Regions from separate parts of the Modestobacter sp. L9-4 genome, predicted to be linked through region 1. Evidence: riboswitches for the same ligand, from Rfam matches in the RefSeq annotation. Region 1 holds a riboswitch; each other region holds the start of a gene.
The links. A riboswitch is a leader RNA that binds a small molecule or an ion and turns the genes downstream of it on or off. The one in region 1 is predicted to bind thiamine pyrophosphate.
Positions count from the first base shown of each region.

Region 1 (7,581 bases):
GTGGCGACGAGCTGGCCGCGCGGGTGCTGCGCGAGGTCCTGTCCGAGGGCTGAGCCGGGCTCAGCCCAGCGGGTGCGCCCAGGTCTCCTGCGTGTGCGCCGAGCGCCAGAACTCCAGCTCGTAGCGGGTCGCCAGCGCGAACGCCCGGTGCATCGCCGGCACCTCCGACGGCGTGGCCGTCGCCGCGTCGTCGACCAGCTGCCGCGCCCGCCGGGTCGACTCCTGGAACCCCGGGTCGTCGTAGGTGGCGACCCAGCGCGCGTAGGGGTGCCCGGGCGTGCTGCGGGCCGTCGCGGCCAGCCGGACGCCGGTGTCGGCGTAGACCCAGTAGCAGGGCAGCACCGCCGCCGCGGCCACCGCGTAGGACGCCGTCGCGGCCGTCGCCACCAGGTAGGACACGTAGCCCAGGCAGGTCGGGGAGTGCAGCAGCTCCGCCACCGGTGGGCGGGAGGGCGACAGCAGGGCCGGGCCCAGCAGCTCCGAGCCGAGCAGGTCGGCGTGCAGCGCCGTCTCGACGGTGCGGGTGACCGAGGCGGAGTTCGCCCAGAAGGCGGCGGCGTCGGGGTCGGGGGCGCGGGCGGCCAGCAGCGCCAGCGCCCGGGCGTACCCGGCCAGGTAGAGCGCGTCCTGCTCCAGGTAGTGCCGGAACGCGGCCGGCGCGAGCGTGCCCTCGCCGAGCTCGGTCAGGAACGCCAGCTCCTCGATCGCCGTCCGCAGCGGCGCGGTGCCGGCCCAGGCGTCGTCGGTGAAGCTCACGCCTCCCACCACCCGGCGAAGTGGTGCACGGGGCCGTGGCCGGAGCCGACGCCGAGCGCGCTCCCGGCCTCCAGCGCAGCCTGCAGGTAGTCCCGCGCCCGGTCGACCAGTGGTGACCAGTCCGGCTCGCGGCCGGCCAGCCGCTCGCGGGCGGCCAGCGCGGCCAGCGCGGAGGACAGCGTGCAGCCGGTGCCGTGGGTCGAGGTGGTGTCCACCCGCGGGCGCCGGGTCTCCAGCACGCCGCCGGCGGTGGCCAGCACGTCGACGCTCTCCCCGCCGCCCAGGTGGCCGCCCTTGAGCAGCACCGCCACCGGCCCCAGCGCCAGCAGCGCGGTGGCCTGCGGGGCCAGCTCCTGCACCGTGGTGGCCGGTGCGACGTCCAGCAGTGCGGCGGCCTCGGGCACGTTGGGGGTGAGCAGGTCGGTGACCGGGAGCAGGTCGGTCCGCACGGCGTCCACGGCCTCGGCCGAGATCAACCGGTCGCCGCTGGTGGCCACCATGACCGGGTCGCAGACCACCGGTCCGCCGGGCCGGTGGGCCAGCACCCGGGCGACCTCCCGGACGACGTCGGCGGTGCCGAGCATGCCCAGCTTGGTGGCGTGGACGGTGACGTCGGCGAACAGCGTCGCCAGCTGCTCCCCCACGAACCCCGCCGGGACGGCGTGCACCCCGGTGACCCCGCGGGTGTTCTGCGCGGTCAGCGCGGTGAGCACCGCGGTGCCGTAGACGCCCAGCGCGCTGAAGGTCTTCAGGTCGGCCTGGATCCCGGCGCCCCCGCTGGGGTCGCTGCCGGCGACGCTCAGTGCGACGGCCGCGGTCACAGCGCCTCCTCGCTGGCGCTCGTCGGAGCCGTGACCGGCGGTGCTGCGCACACGAGTGAGTTCGCCAGCTCACTCACCTGCCGATCTCCTTGCGCAGCAGCCGGGCGGCCTCGGCGGGGTCGGGGGCGGTGCAGATGTCGGACACCACGCAGATGCCGTCGACCCCGGTCACCTGCGCGGCGTTGGAGGCGTGGACGCCGCCGATCGCCACCGCGAGCAGGCCCGCGGCCCGGGCCCGGGTGGCCAGCGCGCGCACGCCGGCGGGCTCGAGGGACTCCCCGGCGTCGGGCTTGGTGGGGGTGGACCAGACCGGGCCGATGCCCACCAGGTCCACGGTGCCGGCGGGCAGGGCCAGCACGGCGTCGAGCTCGGCGTCGCTGCCGGTGGAGACCCCGACCAGGGCGTCGGGCCCGAGCAGTGCCCGCACCTCGTCGGCGGGCAGGTCGTCCTGGCCGACGTGCACGCCGTCGGCGCCGGTGATCAGCGCGACGTCGACGGCGTCGTTGACGAACAGCGGCACGTGCGGTGTCGGCTCCAGCGCGGCCTGCACGGCGCGGGTCAGCGCGAGCAGCTCGCGGCGGCTGGCCGTCTTGTCCCGCACCTGGACGGCGGTGACGCCGCCGGCGACGGCCTCGGCGACCACCTCGGGCACCGAACGCGGCGCGCAGAGCAGGGTGTCGGTGACCAGGTAGAGCGTCGGGTCGAGGCGGCTCACCAGCTCACCTGCGCCCGGGCCAGCGCGTCGCCGTCCACCGCGTCGAGGGCGTCCAGCCACAGCGCGGCGAAGGTGCCCGGGCCGGCGGCGGTCGCGGCGGCGACCTCGGCGGCCAGCGCCACGTGGGCGTGCGCGGCGACGGCGCCGGTGAGCGCGTCCCCGGTGGCGGCGACGTAGGCCGCGACCAGCCCACCGAGGGCGCAGCCGGCGCCGGTGGTGCGGGTGAGCAGCACCGATCCCCCGCCGACCCGCACGACCCGGGAGCCGTCGGTGAGGACGTCGACCGGGCCGCTGACGGCGACGACGGCCCCGGTGCGCCGGGCGAGCTCGCCGGCGGCGTCGAGGGCGTCCTCGGGCCCGTTGACGCTCTCCACGCCGCGGCCGCCCTTCCCGGCACCGGCCAGCGCCAGCACCTCGGAGGCGTTGCCGCGGACGACGGCGGGCGAGAGGCCGACCAGGTCGGCGGCGAGCTCGGTGCGGAAGCTCAGCCCGCCAACCGCGACCGGGTCGAGCACCCAGGGGGTGCCGGCCTGCCCGGCGGACCGGGCGGCGATCCGCATCGCCTCGGCGGTGCGCTGGTGCACCGTGCCCACGTTGACCAGCACCGCGGAGGCGACCGCGGCGAACTCACCGGCCTCGGCCGGCTCGTCGACCATCGCCGGCGCCGCGCCCACGGCGAGCAGCGCGTTCGCGGTGATCGTCTGGACGACGGTGTTGGTGAGGCAGTGCACCAGGGGGGAGGTGCCGCGCAGCGCCGCGTTGGCAGCGCGCAGAGAGGTGGCGTCCACGCCGTGACATCCCTTCGCCAGCGAGAGCTGGAGCAGGTTCGACGGGTGTGTTCTCAGTCCCGGTCGGGACACCCCGTGTCAGCTGGCGACGCTAACACCACGGTGGTGACGCTCCGGAGCCGTCGTCCCGGGCGAGCGTTGCAGCTGTCACCCAGCGGAGTGAGCTGCTCACTCAACGTCTGCCTGCGTGCTGTCGTTGCTCCTACCGTTCCCCTCCAGGGACCCCGGCAGGAGCCGTGGGCCCACGTCGACACCGGGAGACCGAGGATGCGCAGCGCCACTGCTCGCCGTTCCCGGTCCCGTCGTGCGCAGACCCGGCTGGCCGCGGTCCTGTCGGCGACAGCGGCGCTGCTGCTGGCCGTCACGGTCGTCTGGCAGTCGGCGTCCGCGGGGTTCACCGACTCCACCGCCGCTCTGCGCCCGACCATCGGTGCCGGCGCCATCACGCTCACCGACGACGACTCCGAGGGCAAGCTCTTCACCGTCACCGGGCTGAGGCCGGGGGACACCACCGGACCGCGGTGCCTCACCGTGCGCTCCACGAACTCGACCGCGGGTGCCAACGCCCGGCTCTCCGACGTCCGGTTGTACGTCACCGGCGTGACCAGCAGCCGCTCGCTCGCCAACTGGCTCACCGTCGGCGTCCGGATCGGCACCGGAGGCGGCTTCGGCGACTGCACCGGCTTCCAGTCCGCGGCGCAGGTCTTCACCGGCCACCTGGCGGACCTGCCGGCAGACGGCTGGTCGAACGGGCGTGACGTGTGGGACGCGCCAGCCGCCGGTGAGACCCGTACCTACGAGATCACCGTGACCCTCGACAACGCCACGCCGAACAGTGCCCAGGGCGGCTCGGCCGGCGCCACGTTCGTCTGGGAGTCCAGGTTCCAGTGACCGCCACCGCCACCGCCACCGCCACCGCCCCGGCGGGGCTGCGGGCCTCCCGGGCGGCCCTCGTCGTCAGCGCCCTGGCCCGCACAGCGCTCGGTGCGCTCGCGCTCCTCGTGCTGGTCTCCGTCGTCCCCGCCGTCGCCGGCTGGGAGTCCACCGTGGTCACCTCGGGTTCCATGGCCCCGAGCGTCCGGCCCGGCGACGTCACGCTCGTGCGTCCGGTCGATGTCGCTGCCCTCGTACCCGGTCAGGTGCTCCTCGTCGACGACCCGGACGTACCCGGCGGCCTCCGGCTGCACCGGCTCGCGGCCGTGACCGACAGCGGCCTCCTGCAGCTCAAGGGCGACGCCAACGCCACCGCCGACGCCTCCCTGGTCGCCCCCTCTGCCGTGCACGGGGTGGGCGCCCTGCGGCTGCCCGACCTCGGGCTGCCCGCCCTGTGGGCGGCGGAGCGGCGCTTGTTGCCGCTCTCCGGTGCGGCGCTGGCACTCGCCGCGCTGATCGGCCTCGCGCTGCTGCACCGCTCCGACGACGACGAGCCGGGCGACGACCCACCGGTCACCGGCGGACCGACCCGACGGCCGGGACGCCGGCGGTTCCTGCGGACAGCGGTGCGCGGCACGACGGCGGCCCTGGCTGTCGCCGTCCTGGTGCCCACCACGGCAGCGGCCGTCTTCAGCGGCAGCACGGCCAACCACGCCAACACCTTCGCCGCGGTGCCGAACTTCACCTGCATCGGGCCGGCCGCGAGCCCCGCCGCCCAGTACCTGGCCCTGCAGGAGACCCGTGGTCCCACCGCGGTCAACGACGGCACCTTCACCGCGGACGCCACCTACACGGGCGCCGGGGTGACCTACCGGGTCCCCGGCCCGCCCTGCAGCCGCGCCGACCGGGCCGTGGCGCTGGACGGCAGCTCCGGCTTCGTCTACACGTCCATCCGGGTCAGCAACCCCTCGCCGTTCAGCACCCAGCTCTGGTTCCGCACCACGACCGCCCGGGGCGGCTACCTGATCGGCTTCGGCAACGGGACGAACGGCGACACGTCCACGAGCAGGGACCGCCTGGTCTACATGACCAATGACGGACGGCTGACCTTCGGCGTCTACGACGGCGCCGCGAAGACCATCAGCTCGGCACAGGCCTACAACGACGGTGCGTGGCACATGGTGACCGCCACGTTCTCCGCCTCCGCGGGTGCGGCGTTGTACGTGGACGGCGCCCAGGTGGCCGCGGACGCCACGCTGACCCGGGCCGAGTCGGTCAGCGGGCTCTTCCGCGCCGGGTACGACAACCTGTCCGGCTGGCCGAACGCACCGACGAGCAACTGGTTCGCCGGCTCGATCGCGCACATGGGCGTCTTCGTCACGGCGCTGAGCGCAGCCGACGTCGCCAAGCAGTACGCCACCTACCGCTGAGCGGGTGCGGGCGCGCACCCGCCGCTGAGCCGGTACCGGCGGTCCCGCAGGATCTCCCCGTGACCGACCAGCCGACGCTGCGCACCGCCCACCTCGCCGAGCTCACCCCGGCGGAGCTCTACGGCATCCTCCGGCTGCGGGTCGACGTGTTCGTCGTCGAGCAGGCGTGCCCCTACCCCGAGCTCGACGGCCGGGACACCGAGCCGACGACGCAGCACGTGTGGGTGGCCGACGACGACGGCACGGTGCTGTCGACCATCCGGGTGCTGCACAACGGCGAGGACCGCGCCATCGGCCGGGTCGCCACCGCGCTGTCCGCCCGCGGCCGGGGGCTGTCGGCCCGGCTGGTCGAGCACGGCATCGCGCTGTGCGAGGGCCGCACGATCGACATCGGCGCGCAGGCGTACCTGGAGGGCTGGTATGCCCGCTTCGGCTTCCAGCGCTCGGGCCCGGACTACGACGAGGACGGCATCCTGCACCTGCCCATGCGCCTGCCCGCCCGGTCCGCCTAGCGCGTCCCGCGCACGTCCTGCGGAGCCGGGGAGGGTGCCGGCGGCGCCACGAGCGAGCCCAGCAGCGCGAGCTTCTCAGCGCTGCTGGAGCCCGGCGCGGCGGAGTAGACGCAGAGCAGCTGCCCGTCGGTACCGCTGACCGCGAGCTTCTCGCAGGCCAGCTCGAGACCACCGAGCTCAGGGTGCGCGAAACGGACCGCCATCCCCTCCGGGACCCGGACGTCGTGCCGGGCCCACAGCCGGCGGAACCGCTCGCTGCCCAGCGACAGCTCGCCCACCAGCTCCACGACCCGCGGGTCGTCGAGCTCGGTGCCGATCCGGCTGCGGAAGCCGGCGACCAGCCGGGCGGTGCCGGCCTCCCAGTCGGGGAAGAGCGCATGCTCCGCCGGGTCGAGGAAGACGTCGCGCAGTCGGTTGTGGCCGCCGGTGACGTTCGGCGACAGCGCCCGGGCCAGGTCGTTGGCCGCCAGCACGTCGAACCAGCGGCCCTCCACGAACGCCGGCAGCCCGAGGGCGCCCAGCAGCTGCAGCGCGCCCGGCGGCACGGTCTCCCGGCGGGCAGGCCGGCGGCGGCTCCGGGGCTGGGGGGCGATCAGCCCGAGCAGGTACGCGCTCGCGGCCTCGTCGAGCAGCAGCACCCGGGCCACGGCCTCCAGCACCTGCGCCGAGGGGTTGCGGTCCCGGCCCTGTTCCAGCCGGAGGTAGTAGTCGGCGCTGATGCCCGCCAGCAGCGCGACCTCCTCGCGGCGCAGACCTGGCGTGCGGCGGACGCCGGTGGTCCGGAGACCGACGTCCGCCGGTCCGACCAGTTCCCTGCGTGCACGCAGGAAGTCGCCGAGCTGGTTGTCCACGGCGGTCACGGTAAGCGCGTGGACGACGTCCAGCCTGGTCCCCTGACCCCCAGGACCGCCGGGGCACTCCCGCTCCGGCCCCGGGCGGCCGAGCCTGGGGTCATGACCTCTCCGACCCTGCCCGGTGGGACGCTCACCCTCGCCGACGACCTCACCCTCACCCGGACCGGCTACGGCGCGATGCAGCTCGCCGGTCCGCGCGTCTTCGGTCCGCCGCGCGACCACGACGAGGCGCTCGCCGTGCTGCGCACCGCCGTCGAGTTGGGCATCACCCACATCGACACCGCGGACTTCTACGGACCGCACGTGACCAACCAGCTCATCCGGGAGGCGCTGCACCCCTACCCGGCGGACCTCCGCATCGTCACCAAGGTCGGCTCGCTGCGGGACGACCGGGGCGCCTGGATCCCCTCGCTGATGCCGGACTCCCTGCGCCAGCAGGTGCACGACAACCTGCGCACCCTCGGCGTGGACGTCCTCGACGTGGTGAACCTGCGGGTCGGCAGCGTCGACGGCCCGGACGACGAGCCGGTCGGCGAGCGGTTCGCCGTGCTGGCGGAGCTGCAGCAGCAGGGGCTGATCCGGCACCTCGGCCTGAGCACGGTGACGCTGGCCCAGGTCACCGAGGCGCAGGCGATCGCCACGGTCGTGTGTGTGCAGAACATGTACAACCTCGCGCATCGATCGGACGACGCCCTGGTCGACGCGCTCGACGCGCAGGGCGTCGCCTACGTGCCCTGGTTCCCGCTGGGCGGCTTCACCCCGCTGCAGTCCGACGCGCTCACCGCCGTCGCGACCCGGCTGGGTGCCGCACCGCTCGCCGTCGCACTCGCCT
Region 1 is NZ_CP077800.1:2,176,287-2,183,867, reverse strand. It holds gene KUM42_RS10295 (hypothetical protein) at 1-53, shown strand, start outside; gene KUM42_RS10290 (TenA family protein) at 61-756, opposite strand; gene thiD (bifunctional hydroxymethylpyrimidine kinase/phosphomethylpyrimidine kinase) at 753-1,577, opposite strand; gene thiE (thiamine phosphate synthase) at 1,651-2,292, opposite strand; gene thiM (hydroxyethylthiazole kinase) at 2,289-3,080, opposite strand; TPP riboswitch at 3,073-3,166, opposite strand; gene KUM42_RS10270 (hypothetical protein) at 3,348-3,971, shown strand; gene KUM42_RS10265 (LamG-like jellyroll fold domain-containing protein) at 3,968-5,383, shown strand; gene KUM42_RS10260 (GNAT family N-acetyltransferase) at 5,443-5,895, shown strand; gene KUM42_RS10255 (helix-turn-helix domain-containing protein) at 5,892-6,746, opposite strand; gene KUM42_RS10250 (oxidoreductase) at 6,849-7,581, shown strand, end outside.

Region 2 (7,581 bases), 1.4 Mb from region 1:
GGTGCCTTGTTCTGGTTGAAGGCCAGGTAGTCCAGCCGGGTCGAGGGGAACGCCGTGGCGACGATGCCGGGGGTGCTCTTCAGCGTCCCGAAGCCCGACCAGTCCGGGAACTCGTCGATGTCGATCTGGCCACCCTGCAGCTGCAGCTTGCGGGTGTTGGCGTCGGGGACGACGGTCCAGGTGACGCTGTTCAGGTGCGGCTTGTCGCCCCAGTAGTCGGGGTTCTTGTTGACCTTGACGTACTGGCCCTGCTTCCACTCGCCCCAGACGAACGGGCCGGTGCCGACGGGTGCCTTGTAGAACTCCTCCGACGTCTTGCCGCCGTAGTCGGCCGGGATGATCCCGTTGCTGAACAGCGACAGGTCGGCCAGCAGCGGCGCCCAGGCGTAGTTGAGCGTGATGGTCACCGTGGTGGGGTCGGTGGCCTCGACCGTCTTGATCGCGGCGTTGATGTAGCCCCAGCCGTCAGCGCCGGTCTTGGTGGCCTCGTCGATGGAGAACTTGACGTCCGCGGCCGTCATCGGGGCGCCGGTGGAGAACTTCACGTCGTCGCGGAGCGTGATCGTGTACGTGAGCTTGTCGTCGGAGACCTTGTAGTCCTTCGCCAACCACGGCTCCACCTTCGTGCCGTCCTGGCTGACCATGAACAGCGGCTCCATGATCTGTTCCATCACGTAGATCGAGCTGTTGTCGAACGTGGTGGTCTTGTCCATGGAGAGGATGTCGGCCTGGCGGGCGATGGTCAGGTCACCACCCTCGGCCGGCGCCCCTCCGGCGGCACCTGCGTCACTGCTGCTGCCGCCGCCACAGGCGGAGAGCGCGAGCGCGGCAACGGCCGCGATCCCGACTGACCTGATCCGGGTTGTTCGTGTCATCGACTGCCTCATCGTTCGGACCGCCGCAGCGGGGTGGGGTGGGGACTTCGGGACAGCGGAGCACCGGTTCACCGACGTTCGGCCGGTGCGGGAGGTGCCGGAGGAGCCGTCGCGAGCGGCGTCCCTCGGCTGTAGTGATCATTACAGTAGGAGGCGGACATTACCCCGCTGTTACGTTTGGAAAGTGACCTGGCCCACGCTTTCGTTGCCGGATCGATACCTGCACCATGCGGTCATGGAGCAGCTGACCCGCACGTTGGACGACCTGCCCGGAGCGCCCGTCGAGGTGCCGTACGCGACGGCCACCGGCTCCGGTGACGGTCCGCACCTGACCGTGATCGCCGGGGTGCACGGCGCGGAGTACACCGGCATGGCCGCGCTGATGCGGCTGATCGCCACGCTGCCCACCGACCGGCTGCAGGGCCGGCTCACCGTCGTGCCGGTGCTCAACCAGCCGGCGTTCTGGAGCCGGACGCCGTTCGTCGTCCCCGTCGACGGGGCCAACCTCAACCGCAGCTTCCCCGGCGACCCGGCCGGCTCCTACACCGAGGCGCTGGCGCACGGGCTGTTCGAGGCGTTCATCGCGCCCACCGACGTGCTCCTCGACCTGCACGCCGGCGACCTGCCGGAGGCTCTCGAGCCGTTCTGTCTGTACGAGGAGTCGCCGGTGGAGGAGCAGGCCCGCGCCCTCGCGCTGGTCTACGGGACCGGCCACGTCGTCCGGCAGACCCGGGCGGCGCGCACGGTCGGCGGCAGCACGTCCGCGGCGGCCGCGGACCGCGGCATCCCCGCGATCACCGCGGAGATCGGCGCCAACGGCATCTGCGACCCGGCATCGGTCGCCGGCCACCTGCAGGGGGTGCACAACGTGCTCGTGGCGCTGGGGATGCTGCCGGAGGAGTTCGCCGTGCCGGCGGCGACGCCCGTCGAGCACGAGGGGTGGGTCTGGCTGCGCACGCCGCTCCGCGGCTTCTGGCAGGCGTCGGTCGCGGTGGGCGCGGACGTGCGCACCGGCGACGAGCTCGGCGTGCTGCTGGACCCGTGGGGCGCCGAGCTGCACCGGGTGGTGGCGCCGGCCGACGGCGTCCCGCTGTTCCTCACCTCCAGCCCGGCGGTCGACGCCGACGGGCTGCTGCTCGGCCTCGCCCGCGCCTGAGAGGGTGCCGGTCATGCGCATCCGCTCGGTGTCCCTCGTCGACGTCACCGCCCGCCGGACCGTCCCCGACCAGTGCGTGGAGTGGGACGGCGACGTGCTCACCGCCGTGGGCCCGGACGACGGCAGTCCGCTGGTGGCCGGGGACGTCGACGGACGGGGGCTGTTCGCACTGCCCGGGCTGATCGACTGCCACGTGCACGTGGCGTCGCTGTCGGCCGACGAGTGGGCCGACTCCGGGCACCCGGCCAGCTACGTCGCCGCGCACGCCACCCGGGCGCTGGCGGCGATGGTGCGGCGCGGCTTCACCACCGCCAGGGACGCCGGCGGCGCGGACGCAGGGCTCGCCCGTGCGCTGGACGAGGGGGTGCTCACCGGCCCGCGGCTGCACACCTGCGGCAAGGCGCTGTCCCAGACCGGCGGGCACGCCGACCTGCGCCCGCGGGGACGGGAGCTGTGGGACCCGCACCCCGACGTCCCGGGCATCGGCCGGGTCGTCGACGGCGCGGACGACGTCGGGCGGGCGGTGCGCGAGCAGGGCAGGCGCGGGGCGACGTTCGTGAAGCTGATGCTGTCGGGCGGGATCACCAGCCCCGCCGACCGGGTGGACGGCGTGCAGTTCTCCGAGGCCGAGATCCGGGCCGCGGTGGAGGAGGCCGACCGGCTCGGCTTGTACTGCGCCGGGCACGCCTACGCCGGGGCCGCGGTGCAGCGGGCGGTGCGGCTCGGGGTGCGCACCATCGAGCACGGCAACCTGATCGAGGCTGCCGACGCCGAGCTGATGGCCGCCGCGGGCACGTTCCTGGTGCCGACGCTGAGCGCCTACGCGGTGCTCGCCGAGCGCGGGCGCGAGTTCGGGCTGCCGGAGCAGAGCATGGTGAAGCTGGCCGCCGTCGCCGACCGGGGCGCCGAGGCGGTGCGCACCGCGGCCGCCGCCGGGGTGCGGATCGCGCTGGGCACCGACCTGCTGGGCCCGATGGCGGCCGAGCAGAACCGCGAGTTCACCCTGCGGGCGGCGGTGCAGTCCTCGTGGGACGTGCTGGAGAGCGCGACGCTGGTCGGCGCCGAGCTGCTCGGTGAGCCAGGTCGGCTGGGCGTGCTTGCCCCGGGCGCGGCCGCCGACGTCCTGCTCTGCCGCACCGACCCGTCGGTCGACGTCCGCGTCCTGTCGAAGCCGGAGGAGACGCTGGCGCTGGTCGTCAGCCGCGGCCAGGTTGTGGCCGGGTAGCTGCCAGGCGGGCTCACGCGGGCGCCGACCGAGACGCCGAGCGGCAGCCGAAGGCGGGCCGAGGCGTCCCAGCGGACGTCCAGCGACCTCGCCGCCGACGTCGAGGCGGCACCCAGCGTGCGCGAGTAGTCCTGTCCTCAGCGCCCGGACACGTCAGCCCGGGCGCACTGGAGAGGAGATCCCGATGTTGGGTCTGATCGCGTTGCTGCTCGTCGCCTGGGTGGTGCTGATGGTGGTGGGGGCGGTCGTCCACGGCCTGTTCTGGCTGCTCGTGGTCGGCGCCGTCCTCTTCGTGGCGACGTCCGCCTTCGGCTGGGTCCGCCGCACCGCCGCGCACCACTGACCGCGCGCCGGTGGCTGCGCCGTCCTGCACGAGGACGCGCAGCCCCCGGCTCGGGCCGTCGCCGCGCGGTGGAGTGACGATCCCGTACCGGTTCCCCTGCGTGCCACCTCCCGAGGAGGGTGCCGCTCTGCCAGGCTCGCCCGCACCCGAGCCGAGGAGCACCCGTGGCACAGCTGACCGTCCCCCCTCGCGCCCAGGCCGCAGCCGGGCCCGTGTCCGCGGCCGCCGGCGGCCTGGTCACCGGCGCGTTCGCAGCCTGGGCCTACTACGGGGATGCGTTCCGTCCGCTGGCGCACACCTTCGGGATGTGGATCGCACTGCTGGCACTGCTGAGCGCGCGGCGGCCGGTGCGGGAGGCGGTACTGCGGTCGGTCCTGGCCCTGGCGGCCGCGGTGGTGGCCTTCTACGTCGGCAAGGACGTGATGTACGGGGTCGAGTACCCCGGCATGCCGTACTCGGCGGACCTCGATCAGCTGGTCCAGTGGCTGGTCCTGGCGGTCGTGGCCGGGTCACTGCTCGGCTGGGCGTTCTGCCGGATCGGCCGTCCCGGTCACGCCGGCGCCGCTTCGGCCGCAGCTGCGCTCGGCCTCCTCGCCGCCGACGCCTACCGCCGCAGCACCAACTACGCGGAGGACGCCACCGTCGTGGTCGGCTTCGCTGCGCTGGCCGCGGTCGTGGTGCTGGCGGTCGCCGTCCGCTCCCCACGGCAGCTCGCCGAGATCGCACTGTGGACCCTGCCCGCAGCCGCCGCCGGTTGGCTGCTCGTCTCCGCCCCCGATCTCCTTGAGCAACTCCTCCTCCCCGGCTCGCTCTGACCCGGCCGGACGCCACTCCCCCCGCCGACTGCGGGCTCCGCGGGACGCCGGGACATCGGGCGACGCAACGACCGGGTGACACATCGGCCAGTCGGCACGTCCACATGACGGCACAGCCACATGACGGCACAGCCACATGACGGCACAGCGGCACGACGACAGAGCCGCACGACGACACGGCGACGTCGGCCACGACGAAGCCGCGCGGGCACGCCGGCGCACAGCTGTCGGCAAGCGAGCCGTCAGGTGAGGAGCGGGCCGATCAGGATCTCGGTGCCGTCAGGTCGCCAGGTCCGCCACCGGTGACCGGGCGGCGCCCCGTCGTCACGCTGGACGCGGAACCCGTGGTGGACCTTGGTGTGGTGCCGTTCACAGAGCAGCGCCGAGTTGTCCAGTGACGTCTCGCCGTCGTTGATCCACTCCACCAGGTGGTGGACGTCGCACCAGTGCGTCGGTGCACCACACCCGGCGAACACGCAGTGCCCGTCGCGGTTCTCCACCGCCCGGCGCAGGTGCGGCGGCACCACCCGGTGCGTCCGACCCACGTCCAGTGGGAGCCCGTCGGGGCCGAGCACGATCCGGGTGACCGTCGAGTCGCACGCCACCCCGCGCGCTCGGGCCGCCGACAAGGTCGAGCCGAAGCCGGTGCGGGCCGCCTCCGGGCCGGTGGCCGGGTCGACGAGGTCCTCCACATCGATCGTGACGACGACGTGCGGCTTGACCGTGCGCAGCACCGGGAGGTTGCCGGAGGCGAGCTGGTTCTCGGCCAGCTGCACGAGCGCGTCGGCGTTCTGCTGGCTCCGCGTCCGGTCATCGCCCTTCGGGCGGTCGGCCTGCGCGATCGACTCCACCGCCGTGGCGACCTTCTCCCCCGCCACCGGGTCGAGGTGGCCGCCGAAGTCCCAGCCGTGCTCGCCCCTGGACATCCAGAACCGGCGGCCCTCGGTCGGGTCGGGCTCCGGCCCGTCCGGGTCGACCCCGGCGACGTAGGAGGCCACGAACTCGGCCAGCTTCTCGTGCGTCTGCGTGGCCGCCACCAGGGCCATCGCGCCGTCGACCTCGGCCATGTCATGGCCCTGCTCCACCGCAGCCGCCAGTCGCGCTGGGGTCAGCTTGCGGCCGATCTCCACCACCTTCGCTGCGGTCACCGACCCCTCCGAGGCCGCAGCAGCCACCGCCGGCATCCGCTCGCCCACCCGGCCGGCCCGCACGAAGCGCTCCGCATCGCCCTTGGACAGCAGCCCGTGGCCGATGAGCCAGGACTGCATCGACCTCAGGCCGTCGCGCTCCGGCGCCTGGGTCAGCTCGCACTCACGCACCGTGCGGGCGATCTCCGCGGACAGCTGGTTGTGCGCCTGCAGCAGAGGGGCCAGTCGATCCAGCAGGGGCCCGCCGAACGACGACGTCAGGTCCTCGGCACCCAGGGCCTCCAGAGCCGACCGCAACTCGCTCACGACCACCCCCGTCCGCCGTTCGAACACGTGTACGAATGGTACGGCAGATCGGGATGTCACTCAAGACGAAACCGCAGCTCAGCGGCTTGTCCACAGATCTGGGCCGTGTCTTGACAGCAGACCGTCGACCGACTTCTCGCGACCCGGCAGCACGCAGCGGCGGCCACCGCGTCGGGCGCCCAGCGACGTCCGGACTCGCACCCAGCCCGCCGACGCACCGGCTCGTCAGCCCGGCCTGCCGACCGCCCACGGGCTCCCGGAAGGGCCCGGCACAATCGCCCACGTGACGACCGACCCGGTGATCTGCTCGGCGAAGGGCTGCCGGGAACCGGCGTCCTACCGGCTGATCTGGAACAACCCGAAGATCCACACACCCGACCGCGAGAAGGTCTGGGCGGCCTGCCCCGCGCACCGCGACTCCCTCTCCGACCACCTGTCGATCCGCGGCTTCCTCCGCCGCGTCGACCCGCTGGAGCAGCCCGAGTAGGTTCCCCCGTGCACACGGGAGCCCGGGCGCGGGCTGAGAAGAGCGGACGAACCCCGCCGACCGTCCACACCTGATCCGGTCCATGCCGGCGGAGGGAGCTGCCCGATGCTCGCGGCGCACTTTCACGGAGCCCACCAGCCACTCGCCCTGGACGACGTCCCGGTGCCCGAGCCCGCCGCCGACGAGGTGCGCGTCCGGGTGCACGCCGCCGGCGTCTGCGGCACCGAGCTGCACTTCACCGACGGGCTCTACGCGCCGTCCCGGACGCCGATGACGCTGGGCCACGAGGCCGCCGGCGTGGTCGACGCGGTCGGCGCCGACGTCACCGGCTGGGCACCCGGCGACCGGGTCGCCGTCTACTACTACCTGTTCTGCGGCAGCTGCCGCTGGTGCCTGCGCGGCCGGCAGAACCTGTGCCTCGCCCCGCGCGGCGTCCTCGCCTTCGCCGCCGACGGCGCCTTCGCTGAGCAGCTCGTCGTCCCGGCGCACTGCCTGGTGCGGCTGCCCGACGAGGTGTCCTTCGACGCGGCCGCACCGCTGTGCTGCGCCGGGACGACGGCGGTGCACGCGCTCACCGAGGCCGCGGTCGAACCCGGCGAGGTCGTCGTGGTGCTCGGCAGCGGCGGCGTCGGGCTGGCCGTCGTCCAGGACGCACGCCGGCGCGGGGCCACGGTGATCGCGGTCAGCCGGGACGCCGCCCGCCGCGAGGCCGCGCTGCGCTCCGGCGCCACCGCCGCGGTCTCCCCCGCCGACGCCGCCGAGGCGGTGACCCGGCTGTCAGGCGGGCAGGGCGCCGACGTCGTCGTCGAGCTGGCCGGCGTGACCGCGACGCTGGAGCTGGCCACCGGCGTGCTCGGCCGCCGCGGGCGGCTCGTGCTGGTCGGCTACAGCGCAGACTCCCTCACCGTCAGCCCGCTGGGCATGGTGGTCGCCGAGCAGCGGGTGATCGCCAGCGTCGGCAACACCCTCGCCGAGCTGGAGGCCGCCGTCTCCCTGGCCGCGAGCGGGCAGCTGACCCCGCCGGTCGCGGCGACGATGCCGTTGTCCCAGGTCAACGAGGCCCTGGACCGGCTGCGCGCAGGCGAGGTGACCGGGCGGCTGGTGCTGCACCCCTGACCCGTCGGGGGCCCGTGCCAGGATCGGCCCCCGTGGCCAGACGCAGCAGCAAGGCCGATCCCCTCCCCCGCGAGGTCGGCGTGCTGGCGATCGTGGCCTTCGTCGTCGCG
Region 2 is NZ_CP077800.1:772,940-780,520, forward strand. It holds gene KUM42_RS03650 (ABC transporter substrate-binding protein) at 1-875, opposite strand, end outside; gene KUM42_RS03655 (succinylglutamate desuccinylase/aspartoacylase family protein) at 1,111-2,031, shown strand; gene KUM42_RS03660 (amidohydrolase family protein) at 2,045-3,256, shown strand; gene KUM42_RS03665 (hypothetical protein) at 3,441-3,599, shown strand; gene KUM42_RS03670 (DUF6518 family protein) at 3,764-4,414, shown strand; gene KUM42_RS03675 (HNH endonuclease signature motif containing protein) at 4,657-5,868, opposite strand; gene KUM42_RS03680 (hypothetical protein) at 6,152-6,355, shown strand; TPP riboswitch at 6,360-6,470, shown strand; gene KUM42_RS03685 (alcohol dehydrogenase catalytic domain-containing protein) at 6,461-7,471, shown strand; gene KUM42_RS03690 (MFS transporter) at 7,504-7,581, shown strand, end outside.
Region 2: another riboswitch for thiamine pyrophosphate. It lies ahead of KUM42_RS03685 (alcohol dehydrogenase catalytic domain-containing protein); the one in region 1 lies ahead of thiM (hydroxyethylthiazole kinase).

Region 3 (7,581 bases), 130 kb from region 1:
CAGCAGGCCGTACCGGTAGAACCGCTCGATGTCGTTGCCCTTGTAGGTCGACCCGTCGCCCCAGATCTGGACGCCGTCCTCGAGCATGGCGCGCACCAGCAGGGTGCCGGTGACCGCGCGGCCCAGCGGGGTGGTGTTGAAGTAGCTGCGGCCACCCGACCGGATGTGGAAGGCACCGCAGGTCAGCGCGGCCAGGCCCTCCTCGACCAGCGCGGCGCGGCAGTCGACCAGCCGGGCGATCTCGGCGCCGTAGGTCGTGGCGCGGCCGGGCACCGAGCCGATGTCGGGCTCGTCGGCCTGGCCGATGTCGGCGGTGTAGGTGCAGGGCACCGCGCCCTTGTCGCGCATCCAGGCGACCGCGACGGAGGTGTCGAGACCCCCGGAGAAGGCGATGCCGACGCGTTCGCCGACGGGCAGAGAGGTCAGGACCTTGGACACGACAGCGATTATTCACTGCGCTGCATTTTCATGCAAAGCCGGGGTCGCAGGCCGCCGTCCTCAGGGTGCGGGCGCCTCGCCGGCCTCGGCGAACAGCGGGAAGGCGGCCTGGACGCCGGCCTGCTCCAGGGCGGCGTCCGGGCTGCCCGCGGCGTCGGCGGCGGGCGGGGCGACCAGCACGTCGAGGCCGTCGCCCTCGGGGCGGTCGCGGGCGCTGGTGACCAGGCCGGGGTGCTCGGCCAGCAGCCGCGCTGCCTCGGCACGCAGGTCGGCGGGCCGGAACTCGGTCTGCGCGACGGTCAGCTCGAAGCCCTGCGCACCGTCGAGCACCCGCTGCACCGCGGCCGGCGGCTCGCCGAACCAGCGCACGGTCAGCCGCGTGCGGTCCAGGCTGATGCCGGGGGTGCCGTACTCCGGGGCGTCGCCGGCGGCCGCGGACAGCCGCTCCAGCAGGTCGTAGATCGCCGTCGGCCCACCCGGGTAGACGACGAACTCGCCTCGCCCGGGCCGACCGGCGGGTGCGGACCTGCCACGTGCTGCCATGCCCCCATCCTCCACGCTGAGGGGATGGAGCTGGACGGAGCACGCATCTGGGTCACCGGCGCCTCGACCGGGATCGGCGCCGCGCTGGCCCGCGAGCTGGCCGACCGCGGCGCCCGGGTGGCGATCAGCGCCCGCAGCGCCGACCAGCTGGCCGAGGTGGCCGCGGGCCGGATGGCCGTGGTCCCGGTCGACGTCACCGACCGGGCGGCCACCGTCGCCGCCGGCCGGGCGGTGCGCGAGGCGCTGGGCGGCCTGGACGTCGCGGTGCTCAACGCCGGCACCTGGTCGGCGTTCCACGTGGAACCGTGGGACTCCCAGCTGTTCGCCGACCACCTGCAGGTCAACGTCATGGGTGCGGTGCACACGATGGAGGCCGTCGTCCCGCAGATGACCGCCGCGGGGTCCGGCCGCATCGTCGGCGTCGCCTCGGTGGCCGGGTACCGCGGCATGCCCGGCTCGGAGGCCTACAGCGCGGGCAAGGCAGCGCTGATCAACCTGCTGGAGAGCCTGCGCGGGTCGCTGGCGCCGCGCGGCATCGTCGTCCAGACCGTCAACCCGGGCTTCGTCGCCACCCGGATGACCGACCGCAACCGGTTCCCGATGCCGTTCAAGGTCCCGGTCGAGGACGCCGCGCGCACCATCGCCGACGGCATCGCCCGCGACCGCGCCGAGATCGTCTTCCCGCTGCCGATGGCCGTGCTGATGAAGGTCGTCAGGGTGCTGCCGATCCGGACCTGGACGGCGCTGACCGCGGCGATGGCCCGGCGCGGGCTGCACGGCGGGCCGGAGCGCCGGCAGGGCTGAGCCGCCCCGCCGACCGGCGGGCCGCACCGGCTGGCGGCGGACCGGTCGGGCAGGTGGCTCGACCCGCGGGGACGCGTCGTCGGTCTAGGCTCCTGCCACACACACGACAGGGGAGCGCCTCGGCGCTGAGAGTGCGGGCAACCGCAGACCCTCGAACCTGATCCGGGTCATGCCGGCGCAGGGAGTCTGGAGGAGCACCATGGCCGAGAAGGCCGTCCGACCGCTCGACGCTGCCCCCGGGACGTCGTCCTGGCGCACCGTCGACATCATCGTCACCGCCGTGCTGGGCGTCGCCTTCGGCGTCGTCTTCTGGCTGTGGTCGCTGCTCTACACCGCCACCGGCCCGGCGTTCGCCGGCTTCCCGCCCAGCCAGGCCGCCCTCTACGGCGTCTGGCTGGTGGCCGCGGTGGTCGCGCCGCTGATCGTGCGCAAGCCGGGTGCCGCGGTGTTCGCCGAGCTCATCGGTGCCACCGTCGAGGCGCTGCTCGGCTCGCACTTCGGCAGCACCGTGATCCTGTACGGCCTGCTCCAGGGCCTGGCCGCCGAGCTGGGCTTCGCCGCGTTCCGCTACCGCCGCTCCGGCTGGCCGCAGGCGCTCCTGGCCGCGGCACTGGCCGGGCTGGCCGCCGCCCTGCTGGACTTCCACTTCTACTACCCGGACTGGACCGCCGGCTGGAAGACGGTCTACCTGGCGCTGGTCGTGGGCAGCACGGTGCTCATCGCCGGGATCGGCGGCATGGCGCTGACCCGCGCCCTGCGGGCCAGCGGCGCACTGTCCTCGTTCGCCGCCGGCCGCACCCGCGTGTGACGGCCCCAGCCGCAGTGCGGCTGGCCGGCTGGGGGTTCCGGCACGCGACGCGGAAGGCGTGGGCGGTGCGGGACGTCGACCTGACGGTGGCCCCCGGTGAGCGCGTGCTGCTCACCGGGGCCTCCGGCTCGGGCAAGTCGACGCTGCTCCGGGCGCTGGCCGGTCTGCTGGACCCCGAGACCGGCGACCCCGCCGGCGAGCTGACCGTCGACGGTGCCGTGCCCGACCGGCGCCGGCAGCGGGTCGGCATGGTGTTCCAGGACCCGGACTCCCAGCTGGTGATGATCCGGGCCGGGGACGACGTGGCCTTCGGCCTGGAGAACACCGGCACCCCGCCGGCCCAGATCTGGCCCGCGGTCGACGCGGCACTGGACGCCGTCGGCTTCGACCTCGGCCGGGACCGGGCGACCGCGGCGCTGTCCGGCGGGCAGAAGCAGCGGCTGGTGCTGGCCGGGGCGCTGGCCGCCCGGCCGGGGCTGCTCCTGCTCGACGAGCCGACCGCCCAGCTCGACCCCGACGGCGCCGCGCAGGTGCGCACCGCGGTGCTCCGCGCGGTCGCCGCCCGGGACGCCACGCTGGTCGTGGTCGACCACGACGTCGAGTCGTGGCTGCCGCTGGTGGACCGGGTGGTCGAGCTGCTGCCCGGCGGCGGCACCGTCGAGCACGGCCCCGACTGGCGGCCGGCGCCCCCGCGGCTGCCCCTGCGGCAGCAGCACGCCCCCGGCGAGCAGCTGCTGGCCGCCGAGGCCGCGGGCTACACCCACCGCGGCAGCGACTCCCCCGGGCTGCTGCCCACCGACGTCGTCCTGACCGCGGGCCGGACGCTGGCCGTCACCGGCCCCAACGGCACCGGCAAGTCCACGCTGGCGCTGCTGCTGGCCGGGCTGCGGGCGCCGACCACCGGCCGGGTTACCGCCGGGACGGCGCTCACCGCGGGCCTGCGCCGACCGGAGCAGCCCCCGCACCGGTGGCGGGCCGGCGAGCTGGTGCAGCGCATCGGCACGGTGTTCCAGCAGCCCGAGCACCAGTTCCTCACCGGCCGGGTGCGCGACGAGCTGGCGCTGGGCGCCGGCGACACCGCCCGGGCCGAGGAGCTGATGGAGCGGCTCGGTCTCGCCGCGCTGGCCGAGGCCAACCCGTTCACCCTCTCCGGCGGGCAGCAGCGGCGCCTGTCGGTGGCGACCGCGCTGGCCACCTCGCCCCGGGTCCTGGTGCTCGACGAGCCCACCTTCGGCCAGGACCGCGAGACCTGGGCCGAGCTGGTGGCGCTGCTGGCCGAGCAGCAGGACGGCGACCGGGCGCTGTGCCTGGTCACCCACGACGCGGGCGTGGTCACCGCGCTGGCCGACGACGTGCTGGCGCTGGGCCCGGCGGTGCCGGCATGAGCCTGCCCCTCGCCCTGGGCCCGGCCCGCCCGGTGCCGCTGTCGGCGGTCAACCCCGTCGCCCAGCTCACCGCGATCGTCGTCGTCACCGTCGTGCTGCTGGTCAGCGGCGACCTGCTCACCTCCGCGGTGCTGCTGGCCGCGGAGGTGGCGCTGCTGCCGGCGGCCGGGCTGACCCGCCCCGGCGACGTCCTGCGGCGCACCTGGCCGCTGCTGGTCAGCGCGGCGGGGGTGGCCTGGGTCAACGTGGCGTTCGGGTCGCTGTCCGGCACCGACGCCTGGGTGAGCGGCGCGACCTGGGGGCTGCGGGTGGTCGCGCTGTCGCTGCCGGGCATCCTGCTCGTCGCCTCGACCGACCCGGTGCGGCTCGCCGACGCGCTCACCCTGCACTGGCGGGTGTCGACCCGGTTCGCCTACGGCGCGCTGGCCGCACTCCGGCTGGTGCCGCTGCTGGCCGCGGAGTTCGAGACGATCCGGCTGGCCCGCCGCGCCCGCGGGGTGGACGCGGGACGGGACCCGGTCGCCCACGCCCGGCTGCTGGTCAGCACCTCCTTCGCGCTGCTGGTGGGAGCGATCCGGCGCGGCACCCGGCTGGCCACGGCGATGGACGCCCGCGGCTTCGACTCCGGCATCCCCCGCACCAACGCCCGCGGCTCGCAACTGCGGCCGCTGGACACCGCGTTCGTCGTCGGTGCGGTGCTGGTCTGCGTCGTCGCGGTGACCGCCAGCGTGCTCACCGGCCAGTGGGACCCGGCTCTGAGCTGACCCGCACGGAGGGGACGTCGCAGGCTGCCGGGCGTCAGTCCCGGCGGGCGGTCGTGACGGCGACCGCGGCCAGCACGAGCGACCAGGCGAGCGAGGCGCCGACCAGCCAGCCCGGCACCGCGCCGAGCAGCAGGGCCAGCCCGACCGGGACGGTGCCCAGCACCCCGACATCCGGGCCGCGCACCAGCGTGGCGCCGACCCCGGTCGGCACCGCGCCGATCGGTGAGGAGACCACCGGGCCCGACCAGTCGAGGTCGGGCCGGTAGCCGGCGCGCACCGCCGCCCCCGCCCACGCCGGGGCGGCCGCGGCCCCCAGCGCCAGCCAGGCCAGCGGGGCGCCGGTGCCCTGGCCGACCAGCAGCGCCGAGACCCCGAGGACGACGACGAGGACGGCGACCGGCACGACCGCCCGGCACCGGACGACGACCGCGGCGGCCAGCGGCAGCGACCGGTCCGCGCCGGGCGCCGAGGACGCCCGCCGGCTCGGCTCCCCCACCGCCGTCGCCGCGGTCCACCAGCCCAGGACGACGGCCACGGCGACCAGCGCGGGCAGCTCCCCGAGCCCCTGCGTGCGGGCGGCGAGCACCGGCAGCGCCGCCCCGACCGTCAGCTGGCCCCACCGCCACGGGGAGCGGGCGAGCACCGCGAGGTCGCCGGCGACGACGGCGTGCTCCGCGCCGCGCACCCACCGCCAGTGCAGCGCGCGGCGGGGACGCCGGGCCGGGCTGCGCAGGGCGCGGCCGATCTCCCGGGTGTCGAGGGAGAAGACCGAGGCGGTGGCGTACTGCACGGTCTCCCCCGACGCCCGCAGCGCACCGGCCGACAGCTGCTCCAGCCGGCGGTCGGCGAGCGCCACGACCGCGGCGGCCGCCGCCAGCAGCACCACCAGCAGGGCCCCGGCCGCGGCCACCGGGAGGGACGGCGCGGACGGCCAGGTCACCCGGGCCCCGGCCGCCGCGGCGGCACAGCCCAGCAACGGCGGGCCGACCAGCGCCGCCGCCACCACACCGCCGGCGGCGGTGGGCACCCAGCGGGTGCCGCTGCCGGCCTGCCGGACGACGAGCGCGCCGACCGCGACCGCCGCGAGCAGCCCCCCGGCCAGCAGACCCGTGACCACCCCGCCGGGCGTCCGGGTCCAGGTGAGCACCACCGGCAGCGCCACCACCACCGCAGCGGCGGCGGCCAACCCGACCCCCCGGCGCAGCTCCCCCCGCAGCAGCCCCCGGCGTCCGGCCGGCAGCGGCAGCCACCAGGCGGCCACCCCCGGGGTCGCGCTGACCGGCCCGAGCCGGGCGAACAGGGCGACGAGCCCGGCCGCGACCGCCACGGCGACCGCGGTCGCGGTCAGCCCGCCGGGCAGCACCGCCGAGGAGACCGGTGGCCGGGCGGCGATCTGCTCGCGCAGGCCGGAGACCAGCCCTCCGCACACCGCCACCGCGATGGCGGCCGAGGTGAGCCCCGACGTCAGGTCCCCGAGCCGGGTCCACCAGCGGGTGTCGGCGCGGGCGGCGGTGGCCCTGCGGGTGAACCGGCGGACGGCGGCGCCGTCCCACTCCTCCGCCGTGGCTGCCAGGACCGTCATCAGCCCTCGCGCAGCTCGGCGACGGCGTCCGCGGGCTCGACCAGCCGGCACTCGTCCTCCCCGACCACCAGCACCGCGTCGGCGAGGGTGTCCAGGAAGGCCGGGTCGTGCGAGGCGAACAGCACCGTGGCGCCCGCGGCCACCAGCCCGGCGAGCCGGTCGGCCAGCGCGCGGCGCATCACGGTGTCCAGCCGCCGCTCCGGCTCGTCGAGCACCAGCAGCCGGGCCGGGCGCACCAGCGCACCGGCCAGCGCCAGCCGCCGCCGCTGCCCCGAGGACAGCGCCGAGGGCAGCGCCCCGGCCCGCTCGGTGAGCCCGAAGGTGGCCAGCTCGTCGGCCACCACCTGCTCGGCGTCGGCGACGCCGTGCGCCCGGGCGGTGAGCAGCAGGTGCTCCGCGCCGGTGAGGGAGGGGAAGAAGGCGTCGTCGTCCAGCACCCCGGCGACCGCGCGGCGGAAGTCCGCAGAGCGCTCGTCGACCGGCTGCCCGGCGAACTCGACGGTCCCGCCGAGCGCCGGCAGCAGGCCGACCATCGTCTGCAGCACGGTGGACTTGCCTGCGCCGTTCGGGCCGACGAGGCCCACGGCGGTGCCCGCCAGCATGGCCAGCGACACCGGCGCGCAGACCGGCTCCCCGCCGTAGCCGACCGACAACCCGTCGGCGGCCAGCAGCGGCACGTCGTCCGGCTCGGGGACGCCGGTCATCGGAGCTCTGCCACCGGCACGGCGGGCACTCTACGGACCCGGTCTATGGTGGCCGGGCACGGCTGGACGCCGTGTGCGGGAGCTCGGCGGGACCGGGCTGAGAGGGTGGCTGACGGGCCATCGACCGCCTGGACCAGCCGGGTAATGCCGGTGATGGGAGCGATCCGTGGCCGTCTCCACCGACGTCGTGGTCGCCGGCGGTGGCCTGATCGGGCTGTCGGTCGCCTGGCGCGCGGCGCAGCGCGGCCTGACGGTCACCGTCGTCGACGAGCACCCCGGCGCCGGCGCCTCCCAGGCCGCCGCGGGGATGCTCGCCCCGGTCACCGAGGCCGCCTACGGCGAGACCGACCTGCTGCGGCTGTGCCTGAGCTCGCTGCAGCGCTACCCCGCCTTCGCCGCCGAGGTGGAGGCCGCCGGCGGGCGGCCGGTGGGGCTGCGCACCGTGGGCACCCTCGTCGTCGGCTTCGACGAGGACGACATGCGCGAGCTGGACGCGCTGCACGGCTACCAGCGCGAGCTCGGCCTGGCTGCCGAGCGGCTCACCCCGCGCGAG
Region 3 is NZ_CP077800.1:2,305,236-2,312,816, reverse strand. It holds gene argG (argininosuccinate synthase) at 1-438, opposite strand, end outside; gene KUM42_RS10910 (hypothetical protein) at 499-981, opposite strand; gene KUM42_RS10905 (SDR family oxidoreductase) at 1,006-1,785, shown strand; TPP riboswitch at 1,884-1,986, shown strand; gene KUM42_RS10900 (ECF transporter S component) at 1,985-2,593, shown strand; gene KUM42_RS10895 (ABC transporter ATP-binding protein) at 2,590-3,978, shown strand; gene KUM42_RS10890 (energy-coupling factor transporter transmembrane protein EcfT) at 3,975-4,742, shown strand; gene KUM42_RS10885 (DUF6297 family protein) at 4,777-6,324, opposite strand; gene KUM42_RS10880 (ABC transporter ATP-binding protein) at 6,324-7,028, opposite strand; gene thiO (glycine oxidase ThiO) at 7,195-7,581, shown strand, end outside.
Region 3: another riboswitch for thiamine pyrophosphate. It lies ahead of KUM42_RS10900 (ECF transporter S component); the one in region 1 lies ahead of thiM (hydroxyethylthiazole kinase).